3 regions of the Mesorhizobium sp. M7A.F.Ca.US.010.02.1.1 genome follow, and region 1 is predicted to be linked to each of the others. Evidence: riboswitches for the same ligand, from Rfam matches in the RefSeq annotation. Region 1 holds a riboswitch; each other region holds the start of a gene.

The links. Region 1 has a riboswitch for thiamine pyrophosphate ahead of EOA19_RS20435 (YkoF family thiamine/hydroxymethylpyrimidine-binding protein). Riboswitches for the same ligand answer to the same signal wherever they lie in the genome.
Region 2: linked by a shared signal. The riboswitch ahead of thiC (phosphomethylpyrimidine synthase ThiC) and the one ahead of EOA19_RS20435 (YkoF family thiamine/hydroxymethylpyrimidine-binding protein) in region 1 are both predicted to bind thiamine pyrophosphate.
Region 3: linked by a shared signal. The riboswitch ahead of thiB (thiamine ABC transporter substrate binding subunit) and the one ahead of EOA19_RS20435 (YkoF family thiamine/hydroxymethylpyrimidine-binding protein) in region 1 are both predicted to bind thiamine pyrophosphate.

What each region holds. Positions count from the first base shown of each region.
Region 1 is NZ_RZRV01000019.1:92,070-97,248, reverse strand. It holds gene EOA19_RS20450 (ABC transporter substrate-binding protein) at 1-206, opposite strand, end outside; gene EOA19_RS20445 (ABC transporter ATP-binding protein) at 199-966, opposite strand; gene EOA19_RS20440 (ABC transporter permease) at 963-1,715, opposite strand; gene EOA19_RS20435 (YkoF family thiamine/hydroxymethylpyrimidine-binding protein) at 1,819-2,427, opposite strand; TPP riboswitch at 2,418-2,531, opposite strand; gene EOA19_RS20430 (hypothetical protein) at 2,727-3,047, shown strand; gene EOA19_RS20425 (formyltransferase family protein) at 3,092-4,123, opposite strand; gene msrA (peptide-methionine (S)-S-oxide reductase MsrA) at 4,510-5,028, opposite strand; gene EOA19_RS20415 (glycosyltransferase family 39 protein) at 5,156-5,179, opposite strand, start outside.
Region 2 is NZ_RZRV01000027.1:46,959-52,137, reverse strand. It holds gene thiO (glycine oxidase ThiO) at 1-271, opposite strand, end outside; gene thiC (phosphomethylpyrimidine synthase ThiC) at 268-2,103, opposite strand; TPP riboswitch at 2,207-2,323, opposite strand; gene EOA19_RS23755 (hypothetical protein) at 2,641-2,904, opposite strand; gene EOA19_RS23750 (metallophosphoesterase) at 3,396-4,733, shown strand; gene EOA19_RS23745 (hypothetical protein) at 4,736-5,179, shown strand, end outside.
Region 3 is NZ_RZRV01000041.1:10,958-16,136, reverse strand. It holds gene thiP (thiamine/thiamine pyrophosphate ABC transporter permease) at 1-1,524, opposite strand, end outside; gene thiB (thiamine ABC transporter substrate binding subunit) at 1,768-2,766, opposite strand; TPP riboswitch at 2,810-2,924, opposite strand; gene EOA19_RS28615 (thiamine diphosphokinase) at 3,012-3,656, shown strand; gene EOA19_RS28610 (ABC-F family ATP-binding cassette domain-containing protein) at 3,658-5,179, shown strand, end outside.

The DNA of each region.
Region 1 (5,179 bases):
AGGATGTCGACCTCGAGCCCGGCCTCGCGATAGAAGCCCTTGTCGCGGGCGACGAACAGTCCGATGTGGTTGGTGTTGACCGTCCAGTCGAGGGCAACGGTGACCTTTTGTGCCGATTGTGCTTGGGCTCGCCCCGATCCGGCAATGAGCGGAAGGCCTGTGGCAAGGGTCAGCAACAAGGCCTGCCGGCGCGTCAAGTCAGTCATGATCGTGTCCTTTGGATGGGGTGGCGTTGACGATGATGTCGAGAATCTCGGCCTCGAGCGTACTTGCCTGGCGCGCGGCATCGCCGCCAAGGCTGCGCGGGCGCGGCAGCGGCACCTTAATTTCACGCACGATGCGGGCCGGGCGCGCCGACAGCACATAGATGCGGTCGGACAGGAACACGGCTTCGCGCACGTCATGGGTGATCAGGAGCGCCGTCCAGCGATGATGCCGCCACATCTGTTCCAGCCAGCGCTGCATGGCCGTGCGGGTCAGCGCGTCGAGCGCGCCGAACGGCTCGTCGAGCAAAAGCATGTCGCGTTGCTGCACCACCGTGCGCAGCAAGGCCGCGCGCTGGCGCATACCGCCGGACAGTTGCGCTGGAAAATGCCGCTCGAAGCCGGCAAGCCCGAATTCGGCAAACAACGGCGCAACGCGCACCCGCGCCGCCTGTCTCCTCATGCCTTGGACTTCGAGCCCGAGCGTCGCGTTGTCGAGGATGCGCCGCCACGGCATCAGCGCGTCACGCTGCGGCATGAAGGCGAAATGCCTGCCGTGGTCGTCGAGCGGCGCGCCGTCGAACAACATCTCGCCCTCGCCATGCTCGGCGCCGGTCAGAAGCTGAAAGAGCGTCGATTTGCCGGCGCCCGAGGGTCCAAGGATCGAGACGAATTCACCAGCGCCGACGCTAAGCGAAATATCGGCCAGCACGTCGAGCCCACCGAACGCCTTGCGCACATACCGCAGTTCCAGCCGGCTCATCGCCAGGCTCCCTTCCCGGCGGTTTCCTTGCCGGCCCGCTCCCAGGGCATCGCAAGGCGCTGCAGCAGTACAGTCAACCCGAACAGGACAAGGGTCAGGGCAGCGCTCACTCCGACGGCGGCAAGAACCAGGTCAGGGCGGAAATTGTTCTTGGCGTTGAGCATATAGATGCCCAGCCCCTTCGCGGCACCGGCATATTCGGCGAAGATCGCGCCGACCACGGCATAGGTGATGGAGATCCTCAACCCAGCAAAGAAATAGGGCAGCGCCGAAGGCAGCCGCGCCAGCACGAAGATGCGCCAGCGCCCTGCCCCCATGGCGCGGAGCATTTGCCCGATCTCGGCCTCGGTCGACTCATAACCCTCGACCAATGCAACCAGCATCGGAAAGAAGGTAACCAGCGCCACCAGCATGATCTTGGGCGCCAGCCCGAAGCCGAACCACAGCACCACCAGCGGCGCGATCGCCACCAGCGGCAAGGTCTGGCTGACGATTAAGACGGGAAACAGCGCACGCCGCAGCGGCTGGAAGAAGTCGACCAGCATCGACAGCACGAAGGCGGCGCTGAGCGAACAGGCAAAGCCGAGCAGCGTGGCGCCGATGGTCGGAATGGCGTTGTCGGCCAGCGCCTGGCGATTGAGCAGCGCTTGCTCGAAAACGCGCGACGGCGCCGGCAGTATCGTCGGCCTGATGCCGGAATAGGTGGCATAAAGCTCCCACGCCACTAGGAGCAAACCGACCGAGATCATGGCCGGCATTGCCTTGACAAGAAGACCCGCGATCGGGCGCGAAGCGACTGATGATGTGGCCACGGGAGACAACCTTTGACGGCAGCGCGAAAGCGCGGCTGGCTCAGACAGCCGACGGGCTGTTGGCCGAGACCGTGACGTCGAGGGTTACGTGGCCGGCGCCTGGTCCGAAGCGGCAGAAGGCCTCGTCCAGCGCCGAAAAGATCGCACCGGCATCACCGCGCAGTTTCGTGCAGAAATGCTTAGAACGCTCATAGACGCCGGACTGCTTGAGAAAATCGATGCAGCCGTAGATCTCGTCCATGTGGTCGTCGGTGCCCATCACATAGAGCGAGAACTGCGCCGCCGCCGGCTGGCCGGTGGCAGCAGCATTGCGCACCGCCGCGATGGCCGCATCCTTGCGCGGGCCGAGCGACCCGACAGGCCCGCCAAGTGCATCGGAGCGGCAGATCGGATCATCCGGTTCGCCAGGGCACCCGCGCGAGATGGTGGCCGACAACACGCAATGTTTGCCGCTGCGTGCCGCCGCCACGAAGAGGTCACGCATGGCGGGAAACAGCACTTCGGGCGGCCCGACCAGCAAGGTCGAGATGTCGTCGGTCTCGATCCTGAGCTTGTCGCGCCAGGGATCGAGCGCACCGAGCGCGCCAAGAATGACACCGACGAAATCGTCGGTCATGGGGTATAGGGAAATCTGTGCGCCTGAAAACATCGCCCGCCTCGCTCCGCTGGTATTACCCAGATCAGCTTCTAGGGTCTGTGGGCTTGCCGCCCCCGTCTCAGCCCCGACCGTACGGAGCACCCCTGTGGATGTGCGCCTTAAAGCATCATTCGAGTTCAAGGGAAAGCCGTTTTTTCAGAGCACTGCGCCAAAAGCATTGCGCCAGTCACGGTGCGCCTGAGCGGAATTTTGTCGGGAACCTTCGCCGCCGCGACCGGTTGTCCTCACAGTCGCAACGCGATCACTTTCGTAGAAAATAAGCGACGACTTCACAGAAATGGAGACAAACCATGTTCATGAAAATCCTCGCAGCTTCGGTTCTCACCATTGGTCTGGCCACGTCAGCCATGGCGCAAAGCGCCGGCAGCAACAACGCAAATGGAAGCGGCAGCGGCAAGTCGGTGACGGTTGAGCCGAACACGCCGGCTTCCCCGAATACGATCGAGCCGGACACTGTCGACCCGGGCACGACCAACAGCACGACTGGCACGGTAGGGGACATGAATTCGAACGCGGATCAGAATTGCCCGACCAACCCGCAAGGCGCGCAGCCGGACGCCGATGGTAACGCGACGGCGCCAACGGTAAACGATAATCATTGTGGCAAGTAACCACGTCGCAAACGGATGAAGCCGCTGGGCATCGCCCAGCGACTTCATCCGTTTTTCTGGTCCGCAGCACTCGCTTTGCCGAACAGCCGGATTTCTGGAGCGGGTTTCCCGGCGGGCGGGCGCGAAAATAGGTGTTTTGAATTGAGCAGCCGTTTGAGCACTCTACCGTAGGTAAAATACAGGACCCGACCGTTGGCGAGATCGAATTCCACTGTTCCCCACCGCCTGACCGGAGCCTTTCCTGTGCAGGGCCCCAGCCTTCTGATCTGGAATCCCAGCCTGACTTTGCGCGTTCCGATTTCAAGATAGATGCCTGGCAGAAGGCCAAGCACATGCCATAGCCGTACAACATGCTCGACCGACATGGCCGGCGAGATTATCAGGTGGCTGGGCTGAAGCCGCGCCCAGACGAAGTCGCCTTTCGGCTGCGGCATTCCTGACAACAGCCCCCGGCAGTAGGCCGGCACCGCCTCGCTCACCAGAATCCGCATAGCGGTTGCCGTGCTGTCGACCAAGGCTTCTCTCGATGTCCAGTCAGCTTCGGAAAACGGCACCTGCCCGAGAATGTCACCCTCGTCAAAACCGGCGGACATCTTGTGGAGCGTGACGCCGCCATGAGCCGCATACCGGCCGTCCACGGCCAAGCGCTGGATCGGGTGGGGCCCTCGATAGTCGGGGAGCAGCGCCGGGTGGAGGTTGACCCCGCCTTTGGAAAAATGGCCAAGAACCTCTTGAGGGATCAAGACAGGCAAAGTGTAGCAGACCAGCACATCGGCGCGGACGTCAGACAATTGCCGACCAAGCGCATTCCAATCGTAAGGGCGGCCAAATTCGATAAACTTGACAGGCGTGTTACCGATAAACCGCCTGAGCAGCAGCTTGCGTTGAAGCCTTCGCCGGAAATTGCCAATGCTGAAACCGGTGGGACGACGCCGGAACCCGGGCACGATGATCGCGCCAATTGCATTTCCAGCCTCTAGCCAGCCGGCGAGCAGAGGCCCCGTATAGTTAGAGATATCGAGGACAAAAACGGCTGTGATCGGCTCCGAGTGATCGGTCGATTCGATCGGCCTCATCTTCGGCGGCTCAAACGGGCCGACAGATCAGGGCGAGCTTGTCAGGTCGGCTGAGTGGAAGGCGATGCCAAGGCAGTTACAACCGAAAGACGCTCGCGTTTTACAAACACTGGCTTTTCGTAAACTTTTTTCACGGCCCGTCTCCCGAAATCAACTCTTCCTGCGCAATTGGACCGCGATACGGCAGGCTGTCAACCGCCTGACCGTGTTTGCCTACCGCACCGCATTCGCCGTTGACGAAGGTGTTCGAAGGGCGCTTTCGCACATTGGTGAAAGCTCGATGGCTTCACCACGCGACAAGACGCGCTGACTGAAGGGGTTTGGATGCGATGATCTGCTCGACGACACCGTCGAGCAGCAATGCAGGGCAAATCGCAGTTGCGAATCTACGAAACCGCCGTCTCGCGAACCGGCAGCTTCCAGCCTGGCCTGACGAAGTGGCAGGTGTATCCGTTGGGATATTTCTCCAGATAGTCCTGATGCTCGGGCTCGGCTTCCCAGAATGGACCAACGGGTGCGACTTCGGTGACGACCTTGCCCGGCCACAGGCCCGAGGCATCGACATCGGCGATGGTGTCCTCGGCGACGCGCTTCTGTTCGTCGCTGGTGTAATAGATCGCCGAGCGATAACTCGTCCCGACATCGTTGCCCTGGCGGTTGCGGGTCGTCGGATCGTGGATCTGGAAAAAGCGTTCCAGCAGCGTGCGAAAGCTTATGATGGCCGGATCGAAATTGATCTCGATGGCTTCTGCGTGGGTGCCGTGGTTGCGGTAGGTGGCGTTGAGCACGTCGCCGCCGCTGTAGCCGACACGGGTGGAGATGACGCCGGGATAGCGCCGTATCAAATCCTGCATGCCCCAGAAACAGCCGCCGGCAAGGACTGCACGTTCGGTCGAAGTCGCCATGTCACGTCTCCTCAAAAGCAATTCCAGGAAAAGTGTGTAGCGGTTTTCCGTCTGGAATTGCGTAAAAGCAAGTGGTCTCGCCATAAATGGGCATTGTCACCTGCTTCGTCCAGCGGACGCGGTGGATCTACTTCAGTTGCTCGTTTTGGGC
Region 2 (5,179 bases), on a different contig from region 1:
GCGGCGCGGCCACGACCAATGTCCCGGCCCGTGTCACCTGACCCGACAGCACCGCATCCCACCAGTCGGCAGCATCGCGTCCGAGATCCAGCACCGGCTGCTCCGCGCTTTCGCGCTCGCACCATGGCGCCAGCATGCCGCCGGCGAACCACGACGCGTTGCCACCAAGGCCATGCCGCATCTCGGCGACGGTGACCGTCGCGCCGCGGGCGGCGAGTTCGAAAGCGACGGTGAGGCCGGCAACGCCGGCCCCTTTGACGAGCACCCTCATGATGGTTTGGGAGCCTCTGGCACGACCGGTACGCCAGTCTCGTCCGCCTGCATGTAGAGATCGCCGCCCTCCCGGTATTTTGCCGCCATTGCCGCCATGCCTTCCTTCTGGGCCTCGGCACGGATGTCGTGGGAAATGCGCATGGAGCAGAATTTCGGCCCGCACATCGAACAAAAATGTGCCAGCTTGTGCGCCTCCTTGGGCAAGGTCTGGTCGTGGAAGGACCGTGCGGTTTCGGGGTCGAGCGACAGGTTGAACTGGTCCTCCCAGCGGAACTCGAAGCGCGCGCGCGAAAGGGCATCATCCCTGGTTTTCGCTGCCGGATGGCCCTTCGCCAGATCGGCTGCATGGGCGGCTATCTTGTAGGTGATCACGCCAATCTTGACGTCGTTGCGGTCGGGAAGGCCGAGATGCTCTTTCGGCGTGACGTAGCAAAGCATTGCGGTGCCGAACCAGCCTATCATGGCGGCACCTATCCCTGAGGTGATGTGGTCATAGCCCGGCGCGATGTCGGTCGTCAGCGGCCCCAACGTGTAGAACGGCGCCTCACCGCACACTGCGAGCTGCTTGTCCATGTTCTGCTTGATCTTGTGCATGGGGACATGGCCCGGGCCTTCGATCATCACCTGGCAGTCCTTTGCCCAGGCAATCTTGGTGAGTTCTCCAAGTGTTTCCAGTTCGGCGAATTGCGCCGCGTCGTTCGCATCGGCGATTGAACCGGGACGAAGGCCGTCGCCGAGCGAGAAGGAGACGTCATAGGCTCTGGCGATGTCGCAGATCTCCTCGAAATGCTCGTAGAGGAAGCTCTCCCGGTGATGGTGCAGGCACCATTTGGCCATGATCGAGCCGCCGCGCGAGACGATGCCCGTGACCCGGTCGACGGTCAGCGGGATGTAGTGCAGCCGCACGCCGGCGTGGATGGTGAAATAGTCGACGCCTTGCTCGGCCTGCTCGATCAGCGTGTCGCGGTAGACCTCCCAGTTCAGATCCTCGGCGATGCCGTTGACCTTTTCCAGCGCCTGATAGAGCGGCACCGTACCGATCGGCACCGGCGCATTGCGCACGATCCAGTCGCGGATGTTGTGGATGTTGCGGCCGGTCGACAGGTCCATCACCGTGTCCGCGCCCCAGCGGATAGCCCAGACCATTTTTTCGACCTCTTCGGCCATCGACGATGTGACAGCCGAGTTACCGATGTTGGCGTTGATCTTGACCAGAAAATTGCGACCGATGATCATCGGCTCGCTCTCGGGATGATTGATGTTGGCGGGAATGATTGCGCGCCCGCGCGCCACCTCGTCGCGCACGAATTCGGGTGTGACGAAATCTGGGATCGCCGCGCCGAAGGCTTCGCCGTCGCGTTGCAGCTTGCCGCGCATCACCTCGCGGCCGAGATTCTCGCGGATGGCTACGAACTCCATTTCTGGCGTGATGATGCCGGCGCGCGCATAGGCAAGTTGGGTCACCGCCTTGCCCTGCTTGGCCTTGAGCGGCCGATTGCGTATCGGAAATTCCGGTGTCAGGCGCTCGCCGGTGGCGAATCCATTGTCTTCCGGCCGGACGTGGCGGCCGTCATAGGCTTCGACATCGCCACGCGCCGTGACCCATTCGTGGCGAAGCCGGGCAAGGCCTTTTTCGATGCTGGTTTCGACTGATGGATCGGTGTAGGGGCCGGACGGATCGTAGACGGTGACGGGCGGTTCGCCGGCCGTCGGATGGACGGAAATCTCGCGCATCGGCACCCTGATCTGCGGGTAGAGGACGCCGGGCTTGTGGATTTTCCGCGAGGCGGGCAGTGGTCCCGTCGATACGGCGGGGGTGAGGGCATTCATCGTGAGGCTCCTTTGCTCATGCATTGGAGACCCAGTTCTGTGCCGGAAGGATGAAAAGACGCTTCTGTAGACCTGCTGCAACAGGACCTCGGGCGTAAACTCCCGCAAAGCGCTTGCACCGTCCCTACGCCAGTATGAACTGGATCAGGTTCAACGGGTCACTGCGCCGCGAAAGCCAGCAGTATCTCAGCCCCTTGCCGGGACTCCCCTGGTGAATGCCTTAGGTTGAACGGGCTGACGCTATCTTGTCAAGCGCATTCGGGCGCCTTCGGCCGGTGGCGACGACCGGCGGCCAGCCGGGCGGAGAGCTCGCGCATGCATCGGGGACAAGTCACGCCCCGTAGACCGGGGCTGAATGGCCAAAGCCTCATTCGCTTCGTGAAGGATGGAGAAACTGTATTGGCCATGTGCGCGTATCGACCAAGTAGCTCAGGCGGTCACGGATGTGGTTATTCTGGTCGAAGGTGACGAACGGCCTTGGGGGTCACCTCCTTTAGGATTCAGAGGTTGGAAGACGGCTTCTCGCGATCACGGCCATCAGGAAATACCTGTCTTCGGCTCAACCTCGACATGGCGTCCGATCGACCGCAGATATACAGCTATCTCGTTCATGAGATGATCGCGTTCGCCGTAGATTTCAGCAATCCTACGCAGCTGTGGCTCGACGGCCCTCCGTTGCGCTGGCGTGAAATCAGCATCGCCAAAGACGTATCCCAAGTTGCCAATCGCGCAAATTTTGCAGCCGGCGTCCACAACTGCTTGTACGAATGCCGGAATGTCTTTTTCTTGCATGGTCTTCATGTCGAACCTCTCGTGAATGGCGTGCTTGCGCCCCAATCTGCCTTTTCAGCGTGTCCTCTGGGCGGCGCAAGCCCTGAGCGTGACTGTGCACGGGCAACCTCGACTATCCCATCTGCCACGCTCTTTAGAATCGGTGGGGTCTGGTGATCGCAGGCTGGGCCACTCAAAAGCCTGCAAGAAGAAAGTCATGGCGACCATTGCTCAAGATCGCAAGGGTGCGTGCAAGACCTTCCGTTGGCAGTCATGCACGCTCGCTCAGAGATAGTCCGGCCGCGGAAATTCTCCCTTATTCGTAAGAAAGCTCATTGAGCAACTGGGCATTGAGCAACTGGGTCTCACGTCACGGGTCTCGTGTGCTTCACAGCCGAAAAATAGCCGCCGTGGCAATTCTCGAAAAGTGCAGGCTACCTCGTTAAGGACACTGCGGATGATCGTTCGCGCTTGGCAAAAGCGAACGGATTAGTCTATGGCTCTCGGCAGGGGGGCGAGTTATGCGGCGGGTGCGAATCCTTCAAGTAGGCGATATTCACTATCCGGACTGGCATCCTTCCTCTAGCAACATCGATGCCAAGGATAGCAAGTTCGCTCCGAAAATAACGCAGAAGCTACGCGCGTCTTCGCTGCGTGCCGTCTTGACGAAACTTCGGCGGCTGACGACTTCGAAGCCCTTGGATTCGATCGCCTTCATGGGGGATTTCACGAGCCGTGGCGACAAGACCTTCATTGCTTCGGCATTCCAGCATTTCACGTTGCTCTGCCGCGCACAGGGACGCAGTTCAAAGGCGCTTCCGTTGATATTCGTACCGGGAAATCACGATGTGAACCGTGATGACGCGCGCGAACTTGGACCGACTGAGAAATTCAGCGAAATGGCGAGTTTAGCCGCCCGCTTGGGTTGGCAGACCGTTCCCGTGGACCAACCCGTGCACTTCAGACTTCCGACAGGATCCGCAGGCGCAAACTTCATCCTCGTCAACACAGCGATAGGCAGTTGGGAGCTTCAAAACCTTCCCGCGTTCCTTCGTGATCGTCTCGAGGCACTCAGTCCTTCTACAGAGCCTCTAGATCTCGGCTCGCCGGACATCTCGGGACATTCGCCCGCGACACCTCCCAGCGATCCAGACAAGGAGGCGTCCGACGACGAGTATTACGGTCAGATGGACACGCCATACATCTCGCGTGAGATGCTTGCAGGCCTACAGGAATTGCTCCAGCAGCCCGACATGCGTTACGGCATCATAATCGGCCATCACAATCTGCTGCCACAAAAGACTCCGCGCATTACGCCATACGCGGAGATGCTCAACAGCGGATTTGTCAGAACTCAGCTGCTGCAGGGCAACAAGCCTATCGTCTACCTGCATGGACACATACATGCTGATCCGGTCGAGATCGTCAACGATCCAAGGTTTCCGGACGGCAAATTGATCTGCATCTCAGCACCAGAGATACAGTCAGGTTTCAATGAGCTCGTCTTCTTCACGACCGATCAGGGAGAGCTCGTCGGCATCCGACTTATACCCTACCGCACCAATGTCGCCGACGGGACGGTCATGGAAGGCGAACATTGCTTTATTTCGACCATGTCCAACGGCAAGGCCTTTCTGAACAACGACACGTTTGACCTGCTGCGCCGACTGCGCGACCATGCCACCAGGCGCGGGAATGGGTTACTCTTCTGGGACGAGATCACTGAGATTGCTGCCTCCGCCGAGCTCGGGCTAGATCTGGAAGACTCTCTTCTGATGCTCCAAGCGGCGCGCTTCATCGAGATAGACGGCCTCACCAAGGCAAACTCGGCTTGGCGCATTAAGGTAAGGGACGAATAGCGATGGAGAATCCGTTCGGCCCCAACAGGATCGAGTACGAAAGCCGCCCGATACTGTGGTTCAGTCAGAAGTCGGCGTTGATTTCTGCCGCCGCCAAGCCGGTCTTCGTCGCAGGGACGAGAGGCAGCGGCAAGACCAGCATTCTTCGCTCGCTTTCCACAGTCCATATTCTTGAAGACAAAAGTCTCTCGGACCAAGTCGGCAAGCTCGCTTGGTATGGCGTCTTCTTCCAGCTCAATGAGACATTCTCGCCCCTAATCGACAACGCCGTTCTGAACCTCATTCCGGAGCGGATACGCTTCGACACGGCCGCCGTGATCCCGCGGCAATTCGTAATCTTCTCTCACTATCTGGAGCTGAAGATAGTCGAACGCCTGCTCGAGAGCATCGGCCAGCTCAGACGCGACGGCCACTTGAAATACCGGGCCTCCGAAGATAGGGACGTC
Region 3 (5,179 bases), on a different contig from region 1:
CTCGGTGCGGTAGCTGCCCATCCGTGCCAGAAGAAGGTAGGGCAATGTCTGCACGGAATCACTGCCGAACAGGGCAATGACACCGAGATCGCCGAGCGACAGCGCCATGGCGAAAGCGAAGGCCGTGGCGAGCGGTCGCCGCAGCGACGGCCAGTCGACCAGCATCAGCCGGTTCCAGCCCGCAATGCCGAGCAGTGCGCAGAGCCGTTCGTGACGCTCGCTCGCCGCATCATAGGCGGGACGCACGGCGCGCAGGGCGAACGGCATCGCCATCACCGCATTGACGGTGACGACCATGACCGGGGCGATGGCAAAGACATCGCCGGCATGGCGCAGCAACACGAACCAGCCGGCGCCGACGACGATCGGCGGCACGACAAGGACAAAACCGGCGCCTGTATCGGTGGCGCGTTCGAGCAGTGTCTTTGCGCCGGCACGGCGGTTCAGCGCCAGTGCCCGCCGCGCCATGGTCAGCGCCAGCGACAGCATCACCGAAAGCAGCGCCGACAGAAAGGCGAGCGCCGCGCTGGTCAGCGTTGCCTGCCGGACAGTGGCCTCTCTGGCCAAACGGCCGAGGTCCGCACCCAGCCCGGCCACCACGGTTGCCGCCATCGGCCCAACGACGAACAGCAGCGCCAGGATGATGACTAGCGCGTTCAACCAGGTCTCGCTCCGATTGACCGAGAGATAGCGGCGTTGCGCGACCGGCAAATTGGTGTCGCCGACCACATTGGCGCCCAGGCGCGTTAGGGCCAGCACAACGATAAAGGTCAAGGCGATCTGCAACAGCGTCAATGTAACGGCCCGGGCGGGATCGAAATCGAAGCGCAGCGCCTGGTAGATGCCGACCTCAAGCGTCGTCGCGGCCGGCCCGCCGCCGAGCGTCAGCACGATGGTGAAGGATGTGATGCAGAGCATGAACACCAGCCCGGCGACGCCGGGCAGTGCGGCGCGCAGCGTTGGCCATTCGATTAGCCGGAACGCCGGCCGCGCCGCCATGCCGAGCTGGCTCGCCAACCGCCATTGGTCGGCCGGTATGGTCTGCAGCGCCTCGAGGAACAGCCGCGTCGCCAGCGGCAGGTTGAAGAAGACATGGGCGACGAGGATGCCGGACAGGCCATAGATGCCCGGCCAGCTTCCCCCGCCGATCACAGCAAACACGCCGGCGAAATAGCCGGCACGGCCATAAAGCGCCAGGATGCCGAGTGCTGCGACAATAGCCGGCAGCGCCAACGGCACGGCGAATATCTGCAGGATGAAGGCGCGACCGAAGAAACGTGGATGTCGCGACAGAGCGCGCGCCACGAACAGCGCCGGGATGACCGAAAGCAGCGTCGAGAGCGCCGCTTGCCAGAGCGTGAAGCGAATGACGCGAAGCAGATAGGGATCGAAGGCTGCCCAGGCGCCCGAGAAATCATGGGCGCCCTCGAAAAGCAGGCCGGCAAACGCGCCGCCGATCAGCAGCGCGATTGCAGCGAGCGCGAGGGTGCCAGCGGTGATGCGGGGGTCAGACGCGCGTTGCACGCTGGACCACCATTCTTTCCATCGCGGCAATTACAAAGGATTGCGTTCCTTGGCGCCCCCCTCTGTCCTGCCGGACATCTCCCCCTCCAGGGAGGAGATCGGCCGCCACCCATGCTTCCGCTAGTCTCCAACGTTGCCGGACTATAACCAGCAACGACACTGCCAATCTCCCCCCTTGAGGGGGAGATTGCCGGCAGGCCAGAGGGGGGTGGAGTGGCGCGAACATCAAAAGAACTCGCAAGCCTACTTGCTCATCACCGCCAGCCACTCATCGACCCAGGCCTTGCGGTTGGCGGCGACCTCGTCGGGGCTGAACAGCAAGGTCTTGGTCGGCTTGACCAATTTGTCGAAGGCCGGATTGAGCGGCTTGTCGGTCTTGCCGGCCGGGAACATCCAGTTGGTCTCGGGGATGGCATCCTGGAATTTCGGCCCGGTCATGAAGGCGATGAACTTGGCCGCCAGCGGGTTCTTGGCCCCCGCCGTGGTGATACCCGCGACTTCTATCTGCAAATACTCGCCCTCCTCGAACGACGCTGCCTGATAGCGCTCTGTCTTCTCGGCGACCATGTGGTAGGCCGGCGACGTCGTGTAGGACAGCACCATCGGCGCCTCGCCCTTGGTGAACAGCCCATAGGCCTCGCTCCAGCCCGGCGTCACGGTCAGCACTTTCGCCTTGAGCTTGGCCCAGGCCTCGGGCGCCTTGTCGCCATAGACCGACTTGACCCACAGAAGCAGACCGAGGCCCGGCGTGGAGGTGCGCGGATCCTGGATGACGATCTTGTCATCGGCACTGCCCTCGACCAGTTCTTTCAGGCTTTTCGGCGGGTTCTTCAGCTTCTCGGAGTCGTAGACGACGGCGAAATATCCGTAGTCAAAGGGGACAAAAGTATCGTCGCTCCAGCCACCCGGCACGTTGACATCAGTTACGCCGCCATGCGGCGCGAACAAGCCTGACGCCTTGGCATCGGCGGTGAGATTGGTGTCGAGGCCAAGCACGATATCGGCCTTGGTCGACGCGCCTTCCAATCTGACGCGGTTGAGCAGCGCGACGCCGTCGGCGACCGAGACGAACTCGACATCGCAGCCGCATTCGGCCTCGAACTCCTTCTTCACCACGGGACCCGGACCCCAGTCGGCGGTAAAGCTCTCATAGGTGTAGACGGTGAGTTTGTCCTTGGCCAAGGCCGGTCCGGACAGGACCACGGCCATTGCTGAGACTAGAGCGTATAAATGCGTGCGCATCGGCGCCTCCTTCGTTCGAATTAAAAGGAATTGAGGCGTCGGACTGTCCGAAACGTCTAATCCCTCCGCCGGTACAAACCGGATCAGGTTCAGCGGGTTGGCGAGACTGCCTCTCAGCCGGTCCGCGAAGATCGCGTCCGGCACCCCGTTAGAGCGTTTCGACACATAGGCCGGGCCGATCCCCCATGCAAGTGGGAGTTTGCCGCCTTCCGTTTCCCGTGCCGGGCTGGTAAGGGCCACACGATATGAGCACATTCACCATCCTGCTTGGCGGCGATCTCATCCGCACGCCACGGCTCGACCGCCAGGCCGAAGGCTCCCGCGTCATCGCCGCCGACGCCGGCATCGGGCATGCGCGGCTGCTGGGTCTCGTGCCCGAACTGTGGGTGGGCGATTTCGATTCCGTGCCAGCCAAGCTGCCTGACGATCTCGCTTCCGTGCCGCGCCGGACCTTCCCGGCGGAAAAGGACCAGACCGATGGCGAACTGGCCATTGCCGCCGCACTCGAGCGCGGCGCGACCCGCCTGGTGCTCGCCGGTGCTTTCGGCGGCAAGCGCGCCGACCACGCTTTCCTGCATCTGGCGCTTGCCCTCCGGCTGGCCGAGGCCGGGACTGATGTGCTCCTGACCAGCGGCGCCCAGGAGGGCATTCCCCTGCTGCGCGGAACGGCCGGCTTCGACTATGCCGATGGCACGCTGTTTTCGGTGCTCGGCTTTTCCGAGCTCGCCGGCCTGACCGTCACCGGCGCCAAATGGCCGCTGAACCACGTCAAGGTGGCGTTCGGTTCGTCGCTGACCATCTCCAACGAGGTCAAGGGCCGCCTCGAAATCGCACTGGACCATGGCCGCGCGATGCTGCTCGCTCATCCCTATCCCTTACCTGAAAGCTGACATGGCCCCGCCTCTTCTCAACCTCGACGGGATAAAACTGACCTTCGGCGGCACGCCGCTGCTCGACGGCGCCGCCTTGACGGCTTCGGCCGGCGACAAGATTGCACTGGTCGGCCGCAACGGGTCGGGCAAGTCGACCCTGCTGAAGATCGCCGCTGGCCTGATCGAGCCGCAGGACGGCGAGGTGTTCCGCCAGCCTTCGGCAACTATCCGCTATTTGCCGCAGATGCCGGACATGGAGGGCTTTGCCACCGTCCGCGCCTATGTCGAGGCCGGGCTTGGCCCCGCCGACGATCCCTACCGAGCCAGCTATCTGATGGAGCATCTCGGACTGTCGGGTGAGGAACGTCCGAATGATCTGTCGGGCGGCGAGGCGAGGCGTGCTGCCCTTGCCCGCGTGATGGCGCCGGAGCCAGACATCCTGCTGCTCGATGAGCCGACCAACCATCTCGACCTCTCGGTCATCGAATGGCTGGAAGAAGAACTCATCCGCACCTCCTCGGCACTGATCGTCATCTCGCACGACCGCCGCTTTCTCGAACGTGTGTCGCGCGCCACCATCTGGCTCGATCGCGGCCAGACCCGCAGGCTGGACAAGGGCTTTGGCCATTTCGAGGAATGGCGCGACCTGGTCCTGGAGGAAGAAGAGCGCGAGCAGCATAAACTCGGCCGCCAGATCGTTCGCGAAGAGCATTGGCTGCGCTACGGCGTGACGGCGCGGCGCAAGCGAAACATGCGCCGGCTCGGCGAGTTGCAGACCATGCGCCAGCGTTTTCGCGGCCATCGCGGTGCCGAAGGGTCGGCGACCATGGTGGCGAGCGACGCCGCCGAGTCCGGCAAGCTGGTGATCGAGGCGAAGAACATCGAGAAGAGCTTTGGCGATCTCACCGTGGTCAAGGGGTTTTCGACCCGCATCCAGCGCGGCGATCGCGTCGGCCTGGTCGGGCCGAACGGCGCCGGCAAGACGACGCTCTTGAAGATGCTGACCGGCGAGATGAAGCCGGACGTCGGTTCGGTGCGGCTCGGCACCAATCTGGAGATCGCCACGCTCGACCAGAAGCGCGAGGCGGTCGACCCGCAGGAGACGCTGGCGCAATATCTCACCGACGGGCGCGGCGAGAACCTCGTCATCAATGGCGAGCAGCGCCACGTCGTCTCCTACATGAAGGATTTCCTGTTCAAGCCGGAGCAGGCACGCACGCCGGTGCGCGAGTTGTCCGGCGGAGAACGGGCACGGCTCTTGCTGGCGCGGGTGCTGGCGCGGCCGGCAAACCTTCTGGTGCTCGACGAGCCGACCAACGATCTCGATATGGAGACGCTGGAACTGCTGCAGGAACTGGTCGCCGGCTTTGCCGGCACCGTCATCCTGGTCAGCCACGATCGCGATTTCCTCGACCGCACCGTGACCAGCCTGATCGCGCCGGATGGTGAAGGCCGCTGGATCGAATATGCCGGCGGCTACTCCGACATGCTGGCGCAGCGCGGCGGCACCAGGCTGGACGACCGCAAGGCGCGTGCGAAGG